Regions from separate parts of the Paenibacillus sp. V4I9 genome, predicted to be linked through region 2. Evidence: a T-box and tRNA genes for the amino acid it is inferred to sense, from the RefSeq annotation. Region 2 holds a T-box; the other holds one or more tRNA genes.
What was found. A T-box is a leader RNA that pairs with one kind of tRNA and senses whether it is charged. The one in region 2 lies ahead of ileS (isoleucine--tRNA ligase), so its partner is inferred to be a tRNA-Ile.
Positions count from the first base shown of each region.

Region 1: it encodes a tRNA-Ile, which carries the amino acid that the T-box ahead of ileS (isoleucine--tRNA ligase) is inferred to sense. The anticodon was not compared.

Region 1 covers NZ_JAUSZE010000001.1:7,053,090-7,056,371, reverse strand. The annotation lists rRNA gene QFZ81_RS32530 (16S ribosomal RNA) at 1-686, shown strand, start outside; rRNA gene rrf (5S ribosomal RNA) at 814-930, shown strand; tRNA gene QFZ81_RS32520 (tRNA-Ile) at 1,022-1,098, shown strand; tRNA gene QFZ81_RS32515 (tRNA-Ala) at 1,118-1,193, shown strand; rRNA gene QFZ81_RS32510 (23S ribosomal RNA) at 1,454-3,282, shown strand, end outside.
Region 2 covers NZ_JAUSZE010000001.1:2,627,294-2,630,575, forward strand. The annotation lists gene QFZ81_RS11960 (YlmH family RNA-binding protein) at 1-206, shown strand, start outside; gene QFZ81_RS11965 (DivIVA domain-containing protein) at 363-839, shown strand; T-box leader at 912-1,160, shown strand; gene ileS (isoleucine--tRNA ligase) at 1,227-3,282, shown strand, end outside.

The DNA of each region.
Region 1 (3,282 bases), 4.4 Mb from region 2:
AAGTTAACACAGTAAGTATGCCGCCTGGGGAGTACGCTCGCAAGAGTGAAACTCAAAGGAATTGACGGGGACCCGCACAAGCAGTGGAGTATGTGGTTTAATTCGAAGCAACGCGAAGAACCTTACCAGGTCTTGACATCCCTCTGAATACGGTAGAGATATCGTAGGCCTTCGGGACAGAGGAGACAGGTGGTGCATGGTTGTCGTCAGCTCGTGTCGTGAGATGTTGGGTTAAGTCCCGCAACGAGCGCAACCCTTGATCTTAGTTGCCAGCACTTCGGGTGGGCACTCTAAGATGACTGCCGGTGACAAACCGGAGGAAGGTGGGGATGACGTCAAATCATCATGCCCCTTATGACCTGGGCTACACACGTACTACAATGGTCGGTACAACGGGAAGCGAAGCCGCGAGGTGGAGCCAATCCTTATAAGCCGATCTCAGTTCGGATTGCAGGCTGCAACTCGCCTGCATGAAGTCGGAATTGCTAGTAATCGCGGATCAGCATGCCGCGGTGAATACGTTCCCGGGTCTTGTACACACCGCCCGTCACACCACGAGAGTTTACAACACCCGAAGTCGGTGGGGTAACCCGCAAGGGAGCCAGCCGCCGAAGGTGGGGTAGATGATTGGGGTGAAGTCGTAACAAGGTAGCCGTATCGGAAGGTGCGGCTGGATCACCTCCTTTCTATGGAGACTCGGTCTTGATAAGACCAGTCAAGTGTACGTAAGTACACAAATCGCTTACTCACTCGTGTTCAGTTTTGAAAGAGCAAGCCTCTTTCTGCAGGATGGTTAACACCATGTTGCACTCGTTTGGTGATGATGGCGGAGGGGACCCACGCGTTCCCATCTCGAACACGACCGTTAAGCCCTCCAGCGTCGATGGTACTTGAACCGCAGGGTTCTGGGAGAGTAGAACGTTGCCAAGCGAGCCCACGTCAAGCTTTCGAAGAAAGCTTTCTTCGAAAGCTCGTAGGTGGGTTTTTATTTTGGAAAGTTTCCCGAAAATGTATCATTTATGGGCCCTTAGCTCAGCTGGTTAGAGCGCACCCCTGATAAGGGTGAGGTCGGTGGTTCGAGTCCACTAGGGCCCACCATATAAGTTTATCCCATTATGGGGCCATAGCTCAGCTGGGAGAGCGCCTGCCTTGCAAGCAGGAGGTCAGCGGTTCGATCCCGCTTGGCTCCACCAATACCACATTTTAAGACAGAAATTTCCAAGAAATTTCGACTTGAAATGAAGTAATAAGATGTGATAAGATAACTTTCGCCGCTGAAATAGGGCAAAGAAAAGCGAATCACAGAGATATAAGTTGTTCCTTGAAAACTAGATAACGAAACAGTTGCAATTTACCTTTGCGAAGCTTAGGTCAATTGTCAACAAAACGTAAAGTAAGAACTTAGGTTGTGTGATTCTTTTGGATCATGCAAAAATCTTTAAAGTTTTTTCTAGGTTAAGCTAGAAAGAGCACACGGAGGATGCCTAGGCACTAGGAGCCGAAGAAGGACGTGGCGAACGACGAAATGCCTCGGGGAGCCGTAAGCAGGCTTTGATCCGGGGATGTCCGAATGGGGGAACCCAGCTGTGGTAATGCGCAGTTACTCTATTGTGAATACATAGCAATAGTAGAGGCATACCCAGGGAACTGAAACATCTAAGTACCTGGAGGAAAAGAAAACAAAAGTGATTCCGTCAGTAGCGGCGAGCGAAAGCGGAATAGCCCAAACCAAGGAGCTTGCTCCTTGGGGTTGTAGGACCTCGTTGTGGGGTTAGTTCGGTAGGCGAAGCGATCTGGAAAGGTCCGGCATAGAAGGTAAAAGCCCTGTAGCCAAAATCGAACGAAACCCCTAGAGGTATCCTGAGTACGGCGGGTCACGTGAAACCCCGTCGGAATCCGGCAGGACCATCTGCCAAGGCTAAATACTCCCTAGTGACCGATAGTGAAGCAGTACCGTGAGGGAAAGGTGAAAAGCACCGCGGAAGCGGAGTGAAAAAGAACCTGAAACCGTGTGCTTACAAAAAGTCAGAGCCCTCTATATGGGTGATGGCGTGCCTTTTGTAGAATGAACCGGCGAGTTACGTTCCCGTGCGAGGTTAAGCTGAAAAGGCGGAGCCGCAGCGAAAGCGAGTCTGAATAGGGCGCTTTAGTACGTGGACGTAGACCCGAAACCGTGTGATCTACCCCTGTCCAGGGTGAAGGTGAGGTAACACTCACTGGAGGCCCGAACCCACGCATGTTGAAAAATGCGGGGATGAGGTGGGGGTAGCGGAGAAATTCCAATCGAACTCGGAGATAGCTGGTTCTCCCCGAAATAGCTTTAGGGCTAGCCTCGGATGTTGAGTTGTGGAGGTAAAGCACTGATTGGGTGCGGGGCCCGCCAAGGGTTACCAAGTCCAGTCAAACTCTGAATGCCACAAACTTAAATCCGGGAGTCAGACAGTGAGTGCTAAGATCCATTGTCAAAAGGGAAACAGCCCAGACCATCAGCTAAGGTCCCCAAGTGTGTGTTAAGTGGGAAAGGATGTGGAGTTGCACAGACAACCAGGATGTTGGCTTAGAAGCAGCCACCATTGAAAGAGTGCGTAATAGCTCACTGGTCGAGTGACTCTGCGCCGAAAATGTAACGGGGCTAAACACGCCACCGAAGCTATGGCTTGCACGTATGTGCATGGGTAGGGGAGCGTTGTATGTACGTAGAATTCTGACCGTAAGGACAGGTGGAGCGCATACAAGTGAGAATGCCGGTATAAGTAACGAAAAGATCAGTGAGAATCTGATCCGCCGAAAACCTAAGGGTTCCTGAGGAAGGCTCGTCCGCTCAGGGTAAGTCGGGACCTAAGGCGAGGCCGAAAGGCGTAGTCGATGGACAACAGGTGGAAATTCCTGTACCACCGTAGCCGTTATGAGCAATGGAGTGACGCAGAAGGATAGTGACGCGAGCTGATGGATGCTCGTCCAAGCAGTGAGGCTGATGTGTAGGCAAATCCGCACATCGTTAAGGCTGGGCTGTGATGGGGAGGGAAACTTTAAGTACCGAAGGTCATGAGTTCACACTGCCAAGAAAAGCTTCTAGCCAGGCGAAGGTGCCCGTACCGCAAACCGACACAGGTGGGTGAGAAGAGAATTCTAAGGCGCGCGGAAGAACTCTCGTTAAGGAACTCGGCAAAATGACCCCGTAACTTCGGGAGAAGGGGTGCCTCGGTAGGGTGAATAGCCCGAGGGGGCCGCAGTGAAAAGGCCCAAGCGACTGTTTAGCAAAAACACAGGTCTGTGCGAAGC
Region 2 (3,282 bases):
TATTCAGGCTTAGCCGTGCTAAAATATTGGTTCCCATTCAAGCTGGCCGCTGCCGCGTCAATTGGAAGCTGGAGGAAGATCCTAGTAAGCCCCTTAAAGAGGGAGATATGGTGTCTTTGCAAGGATTTGGTAGATTCAAGGTGCTTGAAGTGGAAGGCGTAACGAAAAAAGGGCGAATTCGTGTGAAGATCGGCAAATTTGCATGAAAGTGGAACATTTATCCACGAACTTTGCAGGAATTGCTTATTTTCTGTCGAACTGATTCAGTATAGATGTGGGTTCAAACTAGCTTTCTTAGAAGAAAGCTCAGCTTATGCTTACGAAGTCAGTTTTGCTGCGCAAAACGCTAAGGAGGGGCACTGATGCCATTAACACCGCTAGATATACATAATAAGGAGTTTTCCCGCTCGTTCCGCGGTTATGATGAAGATCAAGTGAATGAATTCCTGGATCAAGTCATTAAGGATTACGAGGCATTGATTCGTGAGAATAAAGACTTACACAATCAAACGGTGACTCTGCAGGAACGTTTGGATCATTTCACGAATATTGAGGAATCACTTAGTAAAACGATTATCGTTGCTCAAGAAGCTGCGGATGAAGTGAGAAGCAATGCTAAGAAAGAAGCACAGCTGATCTTGAAGGAAGCTGAGAAGAATGCAGATCGGATTATTAACGAATCCTTGACGCGTTCACGCAAGGTTGCTTTGGAGATTGAAGAGTTGAAGAAACAAGCCTCCATTTATCGCACACGCTTCCGTACGCTGCTTGAAGCACAATTAGAGCTGCTCAACACGGAAGGCTGGCAAAGTATGCAGTTTGAAAATAAAGAAGAGTAGGAATCGATGATTAGGTTGCTGTCTTATTGACTATGCCTAACGAATTGGTTATACTCCTGTTAAATGTATCTCAGTAAAGCTATGACTGGAACGAGTAGGTCGAATTTAGCAGTGTCAGCGAATTAGGGTATTGGTGTGAGCCTAATCTCTGCAGCGTACCGAATATCCCCCAGGAGCGTCTCTTGAAGCGAGTAGAGAGAAACGGGTCATGCCGTTACACATGATCGAATGATTAAGCTTAAGTTCGATACGCCGTAAGGTGTATGTTCATTTGCTTTTTAACGAGGGTGGTACCGCGAGTTAAAGTTTCTCGTCCCTTTTGGGGATGAGAGGCTTTTTTTGTTTTTCTAACAACATAAAGTTTAAGGCAGGAATGGAGTGGTTGGCATGGATTATGGCAAAACATTAAATTTACTACAAACGGAGTTTCCGATGAGAGGCAATTTGCCGCAGGCGGAACCGAAAATTCAAGAACACTGGGAAGCTGAAGACATTTATGCCAAAGTGCAGGAGAGTCGCAAAGGCAGAACAAAATTCATTCTGCATGATGGACCTCCGTACGCGAACGGTGATATTCATATCGGACATGCGTTAAACAAGGTATTGAAAGATATCATCGTGCGATTCAAAACATTACAAGGCTTCGATGCGCCATATGTTCCAGGCTGGGATACACACGGATTGCCAATTGAGCAGGTGATTACGAACAGTGGGAAAGTCGATCGTAAAAAAATGACCGTCCCTGAGTTCCGTGAATATTGCAAAGAGTACGCCCTTCAGTCTGTTGAGAAACAGAAGAGCCAATTCCAACGTCTGGGTATTCGCGGTGACTGGAAGAATCCATATATCACACTGCAGCCGAATTATGAAGCTCAGCAAATTCGGGTTTTCGGCAAGATGGTACAAAAAGGCTTTGTATACAAAGGTTTGAAGCCTGTTTATTGGTCCCCATCTTCCGAAAGTGCACTTGCAGAAGCTGAAATTGAGTACAAAGAAAAAACCTCCACTTCCATTTATGTGGCGTTCCCTGTTAAAGACGGCAAAGGCAAGCTGCCGCAGGATGCCGCTATTGTGATCTGGACGACAACGGCATGGACACTGCCAGCCAACCTGGGCATTTCACTTCATCCTGAGTTCGACTATGCTGTTGTTCAAGCCGGTGGGAAGAAATATGTACTCGCACAAGGTTTACTTGCAGCTGCAGCTAAGGAAATTGGCTGGACCGATTACGAAGTGTTATCGACGGTAAAAGGCAGCGAGCTCGAGTTCGTTACGTGCCAGCATCCGTTCTATGACCGTGAATCGCTTGTGATGGTTGGCGAACATGTGACACTAGAAGCGGGTACAGGCTGTGTACACACGGCTCCTGGACATGGGGAAGACGACTTCGCAATTGGACAACGTTATAACATCGGAGTGCTATGTCCTGTAGATGATCAAGGGCATTTCACAGCTGAAGCACCAGGGTTTGAAGGCATGTTCTACGAAAAAGGCGGCAAGCTGATTATCGAGAAGCTGCAAGAATCAGGTCTATTACTTAAAGCTGGCGAAATTCAGCATCAATATGCCCATGATTGGCGCACGAAGAAGCCTGTTATTTATAGAGCAACAGAGCAGTGGTTCGCGTCTATCGATAAATTCAGACAAGAGATGCTGGATGAAATCAAACAAGTCAAGTGGACGCCAGAGTGGGGCGAAATCCGCCTGCATAACATGATTGCAGATCGCGGAGACTGGTGTATTTCGAGGCAGCGTGCATGGGGGGTTCCTATTCCAATCTTCTACTGCCGCAGCTGTAACGAACCGCTAGTCAATGAGCAAACCATTGAACATGTGGCACAGTTATTTGAGCAAGAAGGCTCAAATGCTTGGTTTATCAAGGATGAAAAAGATCTCCTTCCTCAGAGAACTAGCTGCTCCAAATGTGGTCATGGTGAGTTCCGTAAGGAAACGGATATCATGGACGTATGGTTTGATTCTGGTTCTAGCCATGTGGCTGTTTTAGAATCCCGTCCTGAGCTGCAGTGGCCTGCGGATCTGTATTTAGAGGGGTCTGACCAGTACCGTGGATGGTTTAACTCCTCCCTCATTACAGGTGTTGCCACAAGAGAGAAATCGCCATATAAAGGCGTTCTCAGCCATGGCTTTACGCTGGATGGAGAAGGACGGAAAATGTCCAAGTCGATCGGTAACACGATTGATCCGAATGTTGTGTGTGGTAAGCTAGGCGCCGATATCTTGCGTCTGTGGGTATCCTCAGTCGACTATCAATCGGATCACCGGATCTCGGATAATATCTTGAACCAAACAACGGAAGTATACCGTAAAATTCGCAACACGATGCGCTTCTTGCTGGGTAACATGAGTCATTTCAACCCAGAAACAGATCGTGTTGCAACGGAAAGTTTATCTGAGCTCGATCGTTATGCCTTGATCCGCTTGA